3 regions of the Luteibacter sp. NPDC031894 genome follow, and region 2 is predicted to be linked to each of the others. Evidence: predicted binding sites of a transcription regulator. Region 2 holds the regulator's gene; each other region holds the start of a gene.
What was found. Region 2 encodes FliA, which starts transcription of late flagellar genes. Its sites were predicted from a motif close to TAAAGTTTNNCNNNCNNNGGCCGATAA; they were not measured.
Positions count from the first base shown of each region.

Region 1: the regulator FliA is predicted to act here: its motif matches at 2,620-2,646, upstream of ACQKIE_RS18940 (HD-GYP domain-containing protein).
Region 3: the regulator FliA is predicted to act here: its motif matches at 2,860-2,886, upstream of ACQKIE_RS10495 (flagellar hook-length control protein FliK).

Region 1 covers NZ_JBNNMV010000013.1:29,225-34,931, reverse strand. Annotated here, with positions in the region: gene hutU (urocanate hydratase) at 124-1,788, shown strand; gene msrA (peptide-methionine (S)-S-oxide reductase MsrA) at 1,882-2,553, opposite strand; gene ACQKIE_RS18940 (HD-GYP domain-containing protein) at 2,685-3,929, shown strand; gene ACQKIE_RS18935 (putative bifunctional diguanylate cyclase/phosphodiesterase) at 3,926-5,176, shown strand; gene coaE (dephospho-CoA kinase) at 5,220-5,707, opposite strand, start outside.
Region 2 covers NZ_JBNNMV010000003.1:287,715-293,421, forward strand. Annotated here, with positions in the region: gene flhA (flagellar biosynthesis protein FlhA) at 1-1,162, shown strand, start outside; gene flhF (flagellar biosynthesis protein FlhF) at 1,251-2,582, shown strand; gene ACQKIE_RS11300 (MinD/ParA family protein) at 2,627-3,502, shown strand; gene ACQKIE_RS11305 (RNA polymerase sigma factor FliA) at 3,499-4,230, shown strand; gene cheY (chemotaxis response regulator CheY) at 4,262-4,663, shown strand; gene ACQKIE_RS11315 (protein phosphatase CheZ) at 4,673-5,314, shown strand; gene ACQKIE_RS11320 (chemotaxis protein CheA) at 5,322-5,707, shown strand, end outside.
Region 3 covers NZ_JBNNMV010000003.1:125,173-130,879, forward strand. Annotated here, with positions in the region: gene ACQKIE_RS10480 (hypothetical protein) at 1-511, shown strand, start outside; gene ACQKIE_RS10485 (hypothetical protein) at 508-1,023, shown strand; gene ACQKIE_RS10490 (flagellar biosynthesis protein) at 1,390-1,653, opposite strand; gene ACQKIE_RS10495 (flagellar hook-length control protein FliK) at 1,650-2,804, opposite strand; gene tgt (tRNA guanosine(34) transglycosylase Tgt) at 2,946-4,076, shown strand; gene yajC (preprotein translocase subunit YajC) at 4,180-4,527, shown strand; gene secD (protein translocase subunit SecD) at 4,591-5,707, shown strand, end outside.

The sequences.
Region 1 (5,707 bases), on a different contig from region 2:
CGCCGCGGCGACGCCGCAGATACCCAGTTCGCCCACGCCCTTCGCCTTCATCGGCGAGGAAATGGGGCGCGGGGGACCATAATCGGGGATTCCCAGGATCGACGGAGTTCCCCGATGACCGCAGTGACGCGCATCGACACCACCCGCACCGTCCGCGCCCCGCGTGGCAGCGAACTCACCTGCCGCAGCTGGCTCACGGAAGCGCCGTTCCGCATGTTGCAGAACAACCTCGATCCCGAGGTGGCCGAGAATCCAGCGGAGCTGGTGGTCTACGGCGGCATCGGCCGCGCGGCGCGTAACTGGGAGTGCTTCGACGCCATCCTCCGCAGCCTGCGCGAGTTGCGCGACGACCAGACGCTGCTGGTGCAGTCGGGCAAGCCGGTGGGCGTGTTTCCGTCGCACCCGGACGCACCGCGCGTGCTCATCGCCAACTCCAACCTCGTTCCCGCCTGGGCGAACTGGGAGCACTTCAACGAGCTCGATCGCAAGGGCCTCATGATGTACGGCCAGATGACGGCCGGTTCGTGGATCTACATCGGGTCGCAGGGCATCGTGCAGGGCACGTACGAGACCTTCGTGGAGATGGGCCGCCAGCATTACGGCGGCAGCCTGGTCGGCCGCTGGATCCTCACGGCGGGCCTCGGTGGCATGGGCGGCGCTCAGCCGCTAGCGGCCAGCCTCGCCGGTGCGTCCTCGCTCACCATCGAGTGCCAGCAGAGCCGCATCGACTTCCGTTTGAAGACCCGTTACGTGGACGAGCAGGCGACTGACCTCGACGACGCCCTGGCCCGACTGGACCGGTACGCGAAGGAAGGTCGCGCCGTCTCCGTGGCCCTGCTCGGCAACGCCGCCGACGTGCTGCCCGAACTCGTCCGCCGTGGCGTCCGACCAGACGCCGTCACCGACCAGACCAGCGCCCACGACCCGGTGAACGGCTACCTGCCGTCGGGCTGGACGGTGGACGAATGGTTCGAGCGCCGGAAGAGCGACCCGGCCGGCACGTCACGGGCGGCCAAGGCGTCCATGCGCCGCCACGTGGAGGCGATGCTGGCCTTCCACGCCATGGGCGTGCCGACCTTCGACTACGGCAACAACATTCGCCAGATGGCCAAGGACGAGGGCCTGTCCGAGGCCTTCGCCTTCCCCGGGTTCGTGCCGGCCTTCGTCCGTCCGCTGTTCTGCCGGGGCGTGGGGCCGTTCCGCTGGGTGGCGCTGTCGGGCGACCCGGAGGACATCTACAAGACGGACGCCAAGGTGAAGGAGCTGATCCCCGACGATCCGCACCTGCACCGCTGGCTGGACATGGCTCGCGAGCGGATCAGCTTCCAGGGCCTGCCGGCGCGCATCTGCTGGGTCGGCCTGGGGCAGCGCCACCGCCTCGGACTGGCCTTCAACGAGATGGTGCGCAACGGCGAGCTGAAGGCACCCGTGGTGATCGGTCGCGACCATCTCGATTCCGGCTCGGTCGCCAGCCCGAACCGGGAAACCGAGGCCATGCGCGATGGCAGTGACGCGGTCAGCGACTGGCCGCTGCTCAACGCCATGCTGAACGTCGCCGGCGGCGCCACCTGGGTCAGCCTGCACCACGGCGGTGGCGTCGGCATGGGTTACAGCCAGCACAGCGGCGTGGTGATCGTCTGCGATGGCAGCGAGGCCGCCGACAAGCGCCTCGCCCGCGTCCTGTGGAACGACCCTGGCACCGGCGTCATGCGCCACGCGGATGCCGGCTACCCGGAAGCGATCGCCTGCGCCACGGAACAGGGCCTCGACCTCCCGATGCTCGGCTAAGAGCATCGCCGACAGGGTCGGCTCCCACCGAGTACCGGGTAGAGCCTCTGGATGCCTGGTGAGAGCCGGCCCTGTCGGCGATTGCCGCTTGCCTCAGCGGCCGTTAGCCCAGGACGCCACGTATCGCTCCGGGTACAGCCGCTGCAACGCCAGGACCTTCGGGCGGTCGTTGATCGCGATGTACATCGAATCGGGGTTCAGGCGCATATAGTCCTGGTGGTAGTCCTCGGCGGGGTAGAACGCCTTCAGGGGCGCCACCTCGGTCACGATCGGGGCCCGGAACGCATGGGCCGCCTTCAGCTGGTCCACGTACGCCGTGGCCACCTTCTTCTGCTCCGCATTCGCATAGAAGACGGCGGAGCGGTACTGCGTGCCCACGTCGGGCCCCTGGCGGTTGAGCAGGGTCGGGTCCTGCGCCACCGAGAAGAACACCTGCAGGAGCTGGCCATACGTGACCTGGGCGGGGTCGTATACCACCCGGACGGACTCCGCGTGGCCGGTGTCGCCATCGCTCACGTCGTCGTAATTGGCATGGGCGGCGTCGCCGCCGGAGTAGCCCGAGCGGACGCTCTTCACGCCGCGGACGTGCTGGAACACGCCCTCGACGCCCCAGAAGCAGCCGCCGGCGAAGACGGCGGAAGCCTCGCCGGGTGCCGGTGTCGAGTCGACCACGGGGATGGGGAGCTTGACCCCCTCCTCGCCGGCGGAGGCGGCCGAGCAGGCGGTGAGGGCCAGGAACAGGGATGGAAGCAGGCGGAGGCGCATGGGGGTAGCTCCGGGAAGTGGGCCTGTCCATAAGACCGGGCACACGTCATTTTCCTGACGTGCGCCTAAAGCTCCGGTGATTGGGGCCGATACCCCAACGGATGTGGAGTGGTTCGGCGGGAGAGGGGACAGTGGCTTACGACCTGGTAGAGAGACGCGTCTTCGTTGCCGACCTGGAGGTCGGCATGTACGTGAGCCGTCTCGACTGCGAGTGGTCGGACACGACGTTTCCGTTGCAGGGCGTGCCCATCACCTCGCAAGACGACATCGACAAGCTCAGCAGGTTCTGCAAGTACGTGTTCGTCGACCTGCACCGCCAGGTCGTCCCCGAGCGGACGATCGTCAAGCCCGCGCGGGTCGCCACGCCGGTCCGTCCCCCGCCGAAGCCGAGCGCGAATCCGCGCCTGGTCGCCCGGCACACGTATCGCGACACGGTGGCGTTCGAGGACGAGGTCCCGCGTGCCCAGGTGGCCTTCGACGGCGTGGCGCACTTCGCCGAGCGCCTGGTGGAGGACATCCAGCACGGCCGCGCCATCGACCCGGTCGCCGTCGAGGAAGCCGTGCGCCCGATGGTGGCCAGTCTGCTACGCAGCAGCGACGCTTTTTTCTGGATCGAGAGCCTGCGCCGCCGCGACACCTACACTTACCAGCATGCCGTCGGTTGCAGCACGTTGGCCGCGGCTTTCGGTCGGCACATGGGTTTCGCCAGCGAGGCCATCGTCAGCCTGGCCGCTGGTGGGTTGCTGATGGACGTGGGCAAGGTGCAGATGCCGGAGGAGCTGCTTTCCCGCGAGGGGCCGCTGAACGATGACGAGTGGGGCCTGGCGCGCCGGCACGTCGAGGAAGGCGTTGCCATCCTCGAGCACTCCGGCGTCACTGATCCCGAGGTCCGCGACATGGTGCTGACCCACCACGAGCGCTTCGACGGCACCGGTTACCCGGCGGGCCTCGCCGGCACGGAGATCCCGCTCTCGGGCCGCATGGCGGCGATCATCGACACGTACCACGCGATGTCGTCACCGCGCCCCTATCGACAGGCCGTGTCCCAGCACCTCGCCCTGCGCCAGCTATACGCGGGCCGCGACAACGCCTTCCAGGGCGAACTGGTGGAACAGTTCCAGGCGTGTATCGGCGTCTACCCGACCGGCTCGATCGTCGAGCTCAACACGGGTGAAGTCGCGGTCGTGATGGTGCAGAATCACGCCCGTCGCCTGCAGCCGCGGGTGGCCGTCTTGACGCGTGCGGATAAGGGGCCGCGCGAGGATTTCCTCATCGTCGACCTGATGAACCAGACGGACCCGGTCCGTCGCGAAATCCTGCGAACCCTGCCGGCAGGCAGTCATGGCATCGAGCCCAAGGAGTTTTTCCTTCAATGAGTGAGCGTGCCGACATCCTGCCCGCTGTACAGATCATCCTGGACCGGGTGGTCCCCGACTCGGGCTGGCGCGCCGTCCTCGTCGTGAGGTTGCAGGGGATGCGCGAGGCGCAACTGCGCTTTGGCTACGAGTTCGGCAGCCAGATCATGCTCGCCGCGCGCGAACGGCTCGTCGAAGCCGTGCGCCATGTCGACACGGTCTTCGTCGCCGGCGACGACACGTTCGTCGTGGTGCTGCCCTCCGTGCGCAACCGCACCCACGCGCTCCTGGCCGCCACGCGGATCGTCGGCGCCTTCGATTCGCCCATCCTGCGCGGCGAGCGCCCGTGGCACGGCCGTCCAGTCGTCGGCGTGGCGGTGCATCCGGAGCACGGCACCACGGCGGAGTTGCTTTACCGCCGGGCGGAGCTGGCGCACGACGAGGCCCTGCGGATCGGTGAGCCGTTCGCCCTCTACCAGCCCGACGCCACGCCCGTGGAAATCCTCTATGGCGAGCTGCGCGAAGACATCGAGGCGAACCGCCTGCACGTGGCCTTCCAGCCTTTGCGCGACCTGCGTTCGGGGGAGATCGTGCGCGTCGAGTCGCTGTCGCGCTGGACCACCACCGCCCAAGTCCACGTCGCCCCCACCGACTTCATCCAGTTCGCCGAGCGCAGCGACCTGATCGTGCCGCTGACGCGCTGGAGCCTCAATGCGTCGCTGCGCCACGCCGCCGCGTTGCACCGTGGCGGTTGTCCTCTCGACGTGGCCATCAACCTGTCGCCGCGCGTGTTCGCCGAGCCGGGCTTCGCGGAGCAGATGCTTGGTGCCATGGAGATCTGGGGCGTGCCCCCCACCGCCGTGATCGTGGAGATCACCGAGACGGCGCTGCTGACCGACCTGGACATGAGCGTCCGCGTGCTGCGCTGTCTGCGCGATCGTGGCGTTCGCGTGGCCATCGACGACTTCGGCACCGGTTACGCCTCGTTCGCGTACCTGCGCCACTTCCCGGCGACCGAACTGAAGATCGACCGCACCTTCGTCGATGCGATGAATACCGACAGCCGTACCGAATTGCTGGTCCAGGCGATGGTCGACGTGGCGCACCGACTGGGCATGGAAGCCGTGGCCGAAGGAGTGGAAAACGAAGCGACGCTCCTGCGCCTGGTCGAAATGGACTGCGACCTCGTCCAGGGCTATCACATCGCGGAGCCGATGAAGGCCGATGACTTCGTGTCCGAACGGATCGCCGCCGCCTCGCTGGTGTAATCGCAGTCCGCACTTGCTCGGTGGGAGCCGACCAGGTCGAGGGTCAGTTCCGGCGAGACAACGCCCGATAGCGCCGATCGAGCACTGCCACTGCCTCATCCAGTGCCGCCTCATCCCCGTCGTTGACGATCACGTCGTCCGCGATGGCCAAGCGATCCTCGCGCGACGCCTGCGCCGCGATCATCTTCCCCGCAAGCGGCGCGTCGATTCCATCGCGCTGCGTCAGCCGCTCGATCCGCACGGCCTCCGGCGCATCCACCACGAGCACGCGATCGACCCACGCGTAGTGCTCGCGATTCTCCACCAGCAGCGGAATCGAGAGGATGCAGTAAGGACCGTCGTCCGCGGCAGCAGCCTCCCGCAGCCAAGTCCGAATGCGCGGATGCAGGATACCTTCGAGCGTTGCCCGCGCCGACGGGTCCGCGAACACGCGCTGGCGCATGGCAGCGCGATCGAGTCGGCCGTCGCCATCCAGCGCCTCCGTCCCAAACAGCCGGGCCACCTCGGCCAGTGCTTCCGAGCCGGGCTCGA
Region 2 (5,707 bases):
CGCCGGCTTCGCCGCCTGGAAACTGCACCAGCACCAACTGGAAGCCGCCGCTGGCCCCGCCGCCGGTGCGGGCGCGCCGGGCACCGAGCTGGCGCTGGAATCGGCCCCGCCGGCCGAGCGGCTGGAACTGTCATGGGAGGACGTCGCCCAGGTGGACACCATCGGCCTGGAAGTCGGCTATCGCCTCATTCCCCTGGTGGACAAGGCACAGGGTGGCGAATTGATGGCGCGGATCAAATCGGTGCGCCGCAAGCTCTCGCAGGAACTGGGCTTCCTGATTCCGTCGGTGCACATCCGCGACAACCTCGACCTCGCTCCGCACGGTTATCGCATCTCGTTGATGGGCGTGCCCATGGGCGAGGCGGAGATCCACACCGAGCGCATGCTCGCGATCGATCCCGGTCGCGTGCACGGCACCATCAACGGTATCGCCACGCGCGATCCCGCCTTCGGCCTGGACGCGGTGTGGATCGAACCGGGCATGCGCGAGCACGCGCAGACGCTGGGCTACACCGTGGTCGACCCGGCTACCGTGATCGCCACGCACCTCTCTCACATCCTGCAGAACCACGCCCACGAGCTCATCGGCCACCAGGACGTGCAGCAGCTGCTCGACCGCCTCGCCCAGCAGACACCGAAGCTGGTGGAAGACCTGGTGCCGAAGCGCCTCTCGCTTGGCGCCGTGGTCAAAGTGCTGCAGAACCTGCTCGCCGAGCGCGTGCCGATCCGCAACTTCCGCGGCATCGTCGAGTCCCTTGCCGAGCACGCGGGACAGAGCCAGGATCCAGGTGTCCTCGCAGCAGCCGTGCGCGTGACGCTCGGCCGACAGATCGTGCAGGAAATCGCCGGACTCGGTTCGGAAGTTCCCGTCATAACTTTGGCGCCGGAACTGGAGCAGATCCTGCTGCAATCCCTACAAGGCGGCGGCCCGGCGGGCGCGGCCGTCGAGCCGGGGCTTGCCGATCGCCTGCAGCAAAGCGTCGCGGACGCGGCGCGCCGCCAGGAAGCGGCGGGCGAACCGGCGGTGCTGCTGGTCTCGCCGGCACTCCGTCCATGGCTTTCACGCTTCACCCGCCATGTGGCCCAAAACCTGCATGTACTTGCGTACAACGAGGTTCCGGACAACCGACGCGTCAAGCTGGTGACGGCCCTCGGGCGGTAAGCGAAGAGACAGCGCGCGGATCGGGGCGCGAACTACCAAGGCATGCGGCGTTCCGGGATGAGGGCGCCAGGACGAGGACAGGACAGAGATGAAAATCAAGCGATTCGTTGCGCCGGACATGCGCCAGGCCATGCGCCAGGTAAGGGACGAACAGGGCCCGGATGCCGTGATCCTGTCCACCCGCCGGTTGGACGACGGCATAGAGATCATCGCCGCGCTCGATTATGACGAAGCGCTGGTGCGCGAGGCCGGCTTCGGCCTCGAAGCGCCCAAGCGCGAGGAAACGCCGTTGCGTGCGCTGCGCGACGAAACCGAGCGTGCCGCCCGCATCGACCAGGCCCGCGCCGCGACCGCCGCCGCCGTCGAGCGCGCCGCGAAGTCCGGTGCGCCGGCAAACGAGAACGCGCCGCAGCGCCAGTCCAGCGCCGCGCTGGCCGCCAGCGTGGCCGACGTCGTCCGCGCCGCCACCGTGGTACCGAACAACGACGCCGCGGTAAATGGCGTGCGTGCGGAAATCAACAACCTGCGCGAGATGCTCGAGGTCCAGCTTTCGACGCTCGCGTGGAACCAGATGGATCGCGAGCAGCCGCTGCGCGCCCGCGTGCTCCGCGAGATGACCCGCCTGGGCATCGACGGCGACGTGGCCCGCGCACTCTGCGCCGAACTGCCGCCTGGCATGACGCCGGACCAGGCGCGTTACCTGCCGTTGGGCCTGCTCTCGCGCAACATCCGCACGAGCGGCCGCAACTTCGATACGGTCGGCGGCGGCGTCACCGCGCTGGTCGGCACCACAGGCGTGGGCAAGACCACCACGATCGCAAAGCTCGCCGCGCGCGCCGTCCTGCGCCACGGCGCCTCCAACGTCGCGCTGATCAGCGCCGACCAGTACCGCATCGGCGCCGGCGCGCAGCTCGAGCACTACGGCCGCCTGCTGGGCGTGCGCGTGTTCAACGCGAACGACGCGACCAGCCTGCGCAACGTCCTGCTCCAGTTGCGCGGCAAGCACACCGTGCTGGTGGATACGGCCGGGCTGGCCGGCAACGATCCCAAGCTGCAACAGCAGTTCGACACGCTGCGGGCCACCTCGGACGTGCGCGTGTGCCTCGTCCTCGCCGCCAACGCGCAGGCCCAGGCCATTGACAACGCGATCCGCGCCTATGCGCCGCTGGCACCGCAGAGCGCGATCCTCACCAAGCTCGACGAAGCGCCGCTGATCGGCGGCGCTCTCTCGGCCCTCATCCGCCACAACCTGCCGCTCGACCACACGACCGACGGGCAGCGGGTGCCCGAGGACATCGCCACGGCTGACGCGCGCAAGCTGGTCTGCCTCGCGGCACAGCTGCTGAAGCAGCGCAACGAAGAACCCGACGACGCCCTGCTTGCCGAACGCTTCGGCACGGCGACCGCGGCCCTGGCCTGACCGGCCTCCGACACAGACATATCTATACGGCAGTGACTTCCTTCATGAGCACACACGTCGAATCCACCCAGGCCGCCGGTCTCAACTGGCTCGCCGACCGTCGCCCCACACGCAGCATCGCGATCGCGGGCGGCAAGGGCGGCGTGGGCAAGACCACGGTGGCGGTCAATCTCGGCATGGCGCTCGCCATGGGCGGCCGTGACGTCCTCCTCCTCGACGCCGATCTCGCCATGGCGAACATCGACGTCCTGCTCGGCCTGCAGCCGACCCGCCACCTCGGCCACATGCTGGAGGGCGAATGCCGGATCGAGGACCTGATCCTCGAGGCGGCGCACGGGCTGAAGGTGATCCCGGCCACGTCCGGCACGCGGCGCATGGCGCAGTTGCCGAACATCGAACACGCCGCCGTCATCCGCGCCTTCGACGAATACCCCCTGGCGCCCGAGTACCTGATCGTCGACACGGCGGCCGGCATCTCCGACAGCGTGTCGATGTTCGCGGCGGCCTCGGACGAGGTGGTGGTCGTGGTCTGCGATGAACCCGCCTCGCTCACCGACGCCTATGCCCTGATCAAGGTCATGAGCCGCGAGTTCGCGGTCAACCGCTTCCGCATCGTGGCCAACATGGTCCGCCACGCCCAGGAAGGCCGGCAGTTGTTCGAGAAGCTGTCCCGGGTGACCAATCGCTTCCTCGACGTGTCCCTGGATTTCATGGGCATGGTTCCGCACGACGAATACCTGCGCCAGGCCATCCGCCGCCAGGCGGCCGTGGTCGACGCCTGGCCGAGCAGCCGCTCCGCGGTCGGATTCAAGAATTTGGCCAGGTCGGTCGATACATGGGGTGAACCCGAACCCCGGGCACAGGGCCGCATCGGCTTTTTCGCCGAGCGGTCCCACTTGGGAGGAGGGCTGCCACTGTGAGCGTCGCGACCGAATATCTCGAGATCACGCGTATCCCGGCGGATCAACTGGTAAAAACCCACGCGCCGCTGGTGCGCCGTATCGCCTATCACCTGATGGGCAGGCTGCCGCCGAGCGTGGATGCGAACGACCTCATGCAGGCCGGAATGATCGGACTGCTGGAGGCCGCAAGAAATTACTCGCCGACTCGCGCGGCCAGCTTCGAAACCTATGCGGGCATCCGCATACGTGGCGCCATGCTGGACGAACTGCGCAAGACGGATTGGACACCGCGCTCCGTGCACAGGAAGTTGCGCGAGGTCGCGGAGGTGACGAGGCAGATCGAAAACGAGACGGGTGGCGACGCCGAAGACGCGGAAGTGATGAAGCGGCTGGGCATCGACGCCATGGAATACAACCAGATCCTGGCCGACGCGGCGAGCGCGCGGTTGCTGAGCCTCACGGCGCCGGAAGGCGACGAGGGTGCGGCGATCGACGTGGCCGACCCGGATGCCGCCGGTCCGGATGGGTTGTTCGAGAAGGAAGGCCTGCGGGACGCGCTGGCGCAGTCGATCGACGGACTGCCGGAGCGCGAAAAGCTGGTCATGTCGCTGTACTACGATGAAGAACTCAACCTGAAGGAAATCGGTGCGGTGTTGGGCGTGAGCGAATCGCGGGTGTGCCAGATCCACGGCCAGGCCCTCATTCGCCTCCGGGCACGCATGTCGGGTTGGAAAGACAAGCATTGACGAACGCGCGGTAGCAAGGCGGAGAAATAGTTTGGACAAGAACATGAAGATCCTCGTGGTGGACGATTTCTCCACCATGCGACGCATCGTCAGGAACCTCCTGGTGGAACTGGGCTTCACCAACACCCTGATCCAGGAAGCCGAAGACGGTAACGCCGCGCTCGCGATGTTGCGCGCCCAACCGTTCGACCTCGTCGTCACCGACTGGAACATGCCGAACATGACCGGCATCGACCTGTTGCGGGCGATCCGCGCGGACGCGGCGCTGAAGGCGATGCCGGTGCTGATGGTCACGGCCGAGAACAACCGCGACCAGATCATCGCGGCCGCCCAGAGCGGCGTGAACGGCTACGTCGTCAAGCCATTCACCGCGGTCACCCTCAAGGAAAAACTCGACAAGATCTTCGAACGACTCGCCGCGGCCGCGGGCTAAGGAACGACGATGAACACCATGCTTACGACCGGCCACGACGTGGCTCCCGAACTGCGCGAGCTGCTCGACGCCGACGACCCGGCCGCCTTCGAACAGGCGCTCGACCGCCTGCTGCGCACGCGCGAACAGCACCTGTTCCTGGCGCTGGGCCACCTCGCGCGCGACCTGCACGAATCCGCGCGTCGCCTGGCGGCCGACATTTCCCACGATGGCGTGCCGGGGAACATGAGCGACGCGCGCAAGCACCTGCGCGACGTGCTCGAGATGAGCTCGCAGGCCGCGCATCGCACGCTCGACTTCAGCGAAAAGCTGCGCCCGCAGGCCCAGGCGCTCGCCCGCCAGGCCGACGAGGTGCTGGTGCTCGACCAGGCGGATCCCGCCTTCGCCACCAACGCCACGGCCCTCGCCGTGCGTGTGGGCGACTTCGCGCAGAGCTGCGACATCGGCTTCGGCGAAATGGTCGAGGCGCAGTCCTGGCAGGACCTCTCCGGCCAGCGCGTGGCCCAGGTCGAGGCCTTCATGGCCAAGGTCGAGTCGTCGCTGGTGGAACTGGTGCGCCTGACCGGCTCCCTGGCGGGTGGCGCGGCACCGGCCGCGGACAAGGTCAGCCAGGACGAAGTGGATCGCCTCCTCAGCGAATTCGGCTTCTGAGCGCCCTATGAGCGTGGAGCTGGACAACGAGCTGCTCAACGTCTTCCTCATCGAGGCGCGGGAACTGCTCGAGAGCCTGGGCGAACAGCTCGTGGACCTCGAGTCGTCGCCGGGCGACACGGACCTGTTGAACGCGGTGTTCCGTGCGTTCCACACGGTGAAGGGCGGGGCGGGTTTCCTCGGCCTCAATCCGATGGTGGAGCTGTGCCATCGGGCCGAAGACCTCCTCAACGAAGCGCGCAACGGGGCCGTCGTGCTCAATGCGGGCTTCATGGACGCGCTGCTGGAGTCGCTCGACCTCCTCAACGACATGATGCGTGCCGCCGATGGCGGCGTGCCGATCGACGCCGCCCCGCGTTCGCTGCTGGACCGCCTGTTGATCCCGGGCCGCGC
Region 3 (5,707 bases), 160 kb from region 2:
GAACTATACAGTTCACACGTCCGACCCCGCGGCGCATACGGTTATCGAGAGGAAATGGTCCGACGAAAATATCACCCATATGGCGCCTTTTCCCAGCACCGAGGATGTTCGCCTGGTGCCTGGCGGGTCCAACGCAGCGCGGGAAATCAATGTGACGGCTGCCGTCTACGACAGTGACGGGGACATGCTGGCACCAGCGGGAGAGCAAGTGACCCTGTTTGCGGTAGATTACGACCCGGAGACAAAGCACAAAGTCATCCTCGCGGAGGCGGATGGTTACACGGACGCCGCAGGGCACTTCACCGCAAAACTCCGCATCGGAGACTGCAGAGGGCCGGGGATCGTGGGTCCTGTCCGCATGCATCGACACTCCAATCGTCCCGAGTATTGGGATATCACATACGTTCCTACGGCATATGTCGTGGCCACACTCGATGATAAGCGCTCGGTAGCGAGGCCGAGCTTCTTCCAGCATGTCTGCAAGGAGACTTATCGAGGACTCCGGCCATGATGCGGGTATCGACATTCCCGATCGAAAAAAGATGGTTGCGTGACTACGCTCCATCCGAAGCAGATGCGCTGCCCGATGCGAATATTACGTTGCCTGAATGCAGGGTTGATCCAAGCGCGACGATCGATGGATGGATAAGGGGCGTGCGCGATGTTGAGGATGCTTTTGTCCGGCTCGCAAGCCCATTTCAGTTAGCACTACAGCGGCTTGAACGCGAACGGCCTCACGTGATGGAGCAATCATTCGATTTGGTCAGCCAGGGAGGGCGGCTTCGGGTCGTTGACACGGATCTCGATCAGGCCGACCGTGACTGGATAGAAACGGAGCTCAATCGCGACGGCGGCTTGCCGGGTTGGCTAACGCATTCAACCGTCAAGTCGTTCGCTCCTATGAAACCGACCATGGAACGCGCAACGAAAACGGCGATCTCTTGGCGCGCACGGGCTTCCTGGCGGATGGGGGCGCTGCCATCGACTATGCGGGACTGCATGAGTCCGTCGACGAGTCAGTGAAGTTTCGATCGCTATTGCGTGACGTCAACGACGCACAACTGCCTTGGTGGATGAAGGAGAATTCCCGTTACCAATTGGGTGGAAGGCTCGTGCAGAGCTACATTGTCGGAGAGATAACGCAGTACGTCGTACGGCCCGACGGGTCCGGAGAGGTGCAGACCACGCGCGGCTCTATCCTGCGCGAGGACTTGTGGGCGTAATGGCGCCTTGGTCACAGTGCGCACAATTCCGTCTTTGAGAAAATGCAACGCCACCCTCGATGGGAGGGTGGCGTGCGATCCGGCGACCGAAACCGACGGGCGGGTACATGGATGTTGTCAGGAGCCCGTCGATGGTTCAATCAGCGGGCGTGACGGCATGAGGGGCTCAGTCTTCCACCGCGGCCAGCAGTGTGCCGACGACCGCTGCGAGGGCTGCGTAGAGTTCGGGGGGGACATCGTCGCGCAGGCGGACCGCGGCGAGCAGGGTGGCGATCTGTGGATCGAGTTGCGGCGCGAGGCCGAGCGCCTGGGCGCGTTCGAGCATCGATTTGACGCCTTCCGCATCGACGCGTTGGCTATTGCCGTTGCTGGTGGGTGACGCGAGGCGGAGCGTGACGCTTCGCCTCGGCGAGGGTAGAGATGCCGTCATGCGCGCGCCTCCAGCAGCACCGCGCTATAGGCGCTGGTCGGAACCGGCAAGCCGTGCATGCAGGCGAAATGGTCCAGCACCAGGCCGTTCATCTCGAGCAGGCGGCGCAGGGAAACGAATTCGTTCTCGAGACGCATGACGGTAGCGGCATGCTGCGCCCAAAGGCGCACGGAGACGCGCGGCACGCGCAGCTGGATCTCGCCCTGCACGGGTCCCAATGTCGGGGGATCGATGGCGAAGCCCACGGTCCACGGACCTTCCTGTTCGCCAGGGCTTGGCTTGCCTTCCTCGATACGCAACTGGAGCACGTCGTAACCGCGGACGCCGGCCAGCGGGATCTCGATCATCCACAGGCCCGCCTGCGGCTGCGATTCCAGCTGGGCGATCTCGACACGGGACAGGGCGGCGCGGGTATCGACGCGAAGCTGGCCGACGAGGCCGTCGACCTCTTCCTCCGTCACGGGCAGTTCCGGTGCGCGAGCCTGCGCAACCAACGGGCGCTGCGCCAGCGGCGGTGGCGTATCGGCGGTGGGGCGGGGCGTCGTCGCACCGGGGCGCGACGCGGGAAGATCGGCGAGCGTGCGGCGCAGGGCGAGCAGGGCGGCCTTGAAATCGTCCGCCGCCGGCGTCGCCTGCTTCGGCTCGGCCAGGTGCGCTTCGAGGAACGTGCCGCTGCGCGCGATGGCTTCCTTCATGCCCATGGGCGAACTGACGTCGGCGGGCTTGTTGATCGCGGCTTCGAGGGTCGCCAGGGCGGCGCGCAACGGTGCCGGAAGCAGCCGTGCGATAGGCCGGCGACCCAGTGCGGCCAGCACGCCGAGCAACGGCGCGTAGCCGTTTTGCAGGGGGAGGCGTTCGCGCAGGCCCTGCATGGCGACGCGCTCGTCCACGTTGCCGGGGAGCACTTCCAGCTGTGGCTGCGCGCCCTGGGTGAGCACGCGTACCTGGAATTGCGGAGGGAGCTGGGTGCCTGCGGCGTCGGCCTCCACCGTGAGCCCACCGATCTCCAGCAACAGCTTGCCGAGGTCGTTCTGGCCCATCACCCGCGCCGTGAGCAGGGTGCCGACCCGCCAGCTATCCGCCGCGGCAGTGGTGCCCGCGGCCGCGCCAGCCCACAACTGGGCAGCGAGACTGGTCGGCTGGATGATCAAGGGGATGTCCTCCCACGGCCTGGCGGACCCGGTTGGGTACGCTCCTGTGAGCTAGGAATCGGCGGAAACTTGCGAAACTTTAGGGCGCGCCCTGGGCCGGGCAGGAGTCGGCCGTCGTCTGCGACGAGGTAGAATAGGCGGATGACCCAGCTTCCCTTCGAACTCCTCGCCACCGATGGCGCGGCGCGGCGCGGCCGTCTCCGTTTCGGCCGCGGCACGGTGGAAACCCCCGCCTTCATGCCCGTCGGTACCTACGGCTCGGTAAAGGCGATGACCCCGCGCGACGTCCTCGACACGGGCGCCGAGATCATCCTCGGCAATACCTTCCACCTGTTCCTGCGCCCGGGCCTCGAGATCGTCGGCGAATTCGGCGGCCTGCACCGCTTCATCGGCTGGGACAAGCCGATCCTCACCGATTCCGGCGGGTTCCAGGTGTTCTCCCTGGCGCACAAGCGCAAGATCACCGAAGAAGGCGTCACGTTCGCGTCCCCGGTGGACGGTTCGAAGGTCTTCCTGTCGCCCGAGGAGTCGATGCGGATCCAGAAAGTGCTGGATTCGGACATCGCGATGATCTTCGACGAGTGCACGCCTTACCCCGCCACGGAGAAGGTCGCCTCCGATTCCATGGAGCTCAGCCTGCGCTGGGCCGAGCGCTCTCGCCAGGCGTTCGACGACCTGCGCAATCCGAACGCCCTGTTCGGCATCGTCCAGGGCAGCACCTTCGAGCACCTGCGCCGACGGTCGGCCGAGCGGTTGGTGGAGATCGGCTTCGACGGTTACGCGGTCGGCGGGCTCGCCGTGGGCGAGCCCGAGGCGGAGCGCAACCACACGCTCGACTTCACCCTCCCGATGCTCCCGAAGGACCGTCCCCGGTACCTCATGGGCGTGGGCCGTCCGGAGGACATCGTGGAGGCCGTGCGCCGCGGCATCGACATGTTCGACTGCGTGATGCCCACCCGCAACGCCCGCAACGGCTTCCTGTTCACCGCCGAGGGCACCCTGCGCATCCGCAACGCGAAGTTCGCCACGGACACCCGGGTGATCGAGGAGGGCTGCGACTGCTACGCCTGCGCCAACGGCTTCTCCCGTGCCTACCTGCGCCACCTCGACCGCTGCAACGAGATCCTGGGCAGCCAGCTGGCCACGATGCACAACCTTCGCCATTACCAGCGCTTGATGGCCGGCCTGCGCGCCGCCATCGAGGCGGGTGGGCTCGAGGACTTCGTGGCTTCGTTCTATGCGGCGCGGAGCAAGGCCCAGGTCGACGGCTGACCTGCCCACATGACATATGCGCCGGGGTGCGTGGCATAATCCACGATCTTTTTCCGTGAACGGTCGCTTTTTCCAGCCCGTTCCATGACTTGCGAGAAATCCAATGAGCCTCATGACATTCGCCGCCATCGCACAGGCCACTGCTCCCGCCGCCGGCGCCGCTCCGCAGGGCGCCTTCGGGTTCTCGCCGCTGATCATGATGGCGGTGCTGTTCGGCATCTTCTATTTCATGATGATCCGCCCGCAGATGAAGCGGCAGAAGGAGCATCGCGCCCTGCTGTCCGCCCTGGCGAAGGGCGACGAGGTGGTCATGAGCGGCGGCATGGCCGGCCGCATCGAGGACGTGGGCGAGTCCTTCGTCCGTGTCGAGATCGCGCCGGGTGTGGTCGTCCAGGTCCAGAAGGGCTCGATCACCCAGGTGCTGCCCAAGGGCAGCCTCAAGAAGTCGTAAGACTTCCACCCCACAATGCGTCAGCCGCGGCCGGCGCACGGCCGCTCCCACGGAATGTAAGGCATGAGTGATTTTCCACGCTGGAAGTACGCGCTGGTCGTGATCGTGTTGCTGTTCGGCATCCTGTATGCGTTGCCGAACGTCTTCCCGCCGCAGCCCGCCGTGCAGATCTCGGGCAACCGCGGCGCCGCCGTCGATCCCGCCCTCAAGAGCAGGGTCGAAGGCCTCCTCGCCACGGCGAAGGTGCCGGCCTCGTCGGTCACGCTGGATGAGAAAGGCACGCGCCTGCTCGCCCGCTTCGCCAACGTCGACGCTCAGGCGAAGGCCTCGGATGTACTGCGCACCGACCTGGGCGACAACTACACGGTCGCGCTGAACCTGGCGTCCACGGTGCCGTCGTGGCTGCGCGCGATCAACGCCAATTCCATGCCGCTCGGCCTCGATCTGCAGGGCGGCGTGCACTTCCTGATGGAAGTCGATCAGAACGCCGTCATCGATGCGCAGGAGACGCGCTACGCCGACGACATCCGTGCGCTGCTGCGCGACAAGAACGTCTCCTACGACGCGGTGAATCGCAATGCCCGCGGCAAGGGTGTCAGCGTCGTGCTTCGCTCCGAGGCCGATCGCCAGCAGGCGGCGACACTGATCGGCACCGATTACCCGGATCTGGTGATCAACGACGGCCCCACCACGGGCAATCGCTTCATCCTCAATGCCACGGTGAAGCCGGACAAGCTGCGTGAACTCGCGCAGAGTACGATCAGCCAGAACGTGACGACGCTGCGCCAGCGCGTGAATGCCCTGGGCGTGTCCGAGCCGCTGATCCAGCAGCAGGGCCCGAACCAGATCATCGTCGAGCTCGCCGGCGTGCAAGACACCGCGGAAGCGAAGAAGATCATCGGCGCCACCGCCACCCTCGAATATCGCGCGGGCCTGTACACGCCGCAGCAGGCGGTGGATGCCGCCCGCTCGGGTAGCGTGCCGCCGGATGCGAAGCTCTACTACGGTCGCGACCACCGTCCTTACCTGTTGAGCAAGAAGGTCATCGCCAAGGGCGATGAACTCACCAGCGCGGTGTCCGGCCGCGACCAGCAGAACGGCACGCCGAACGTCAGCGTCACGCTGAACAGCGCCGGCGCGCGCAAGATGCAGGAGTTCACCAACGACAACGTCGGCAAGC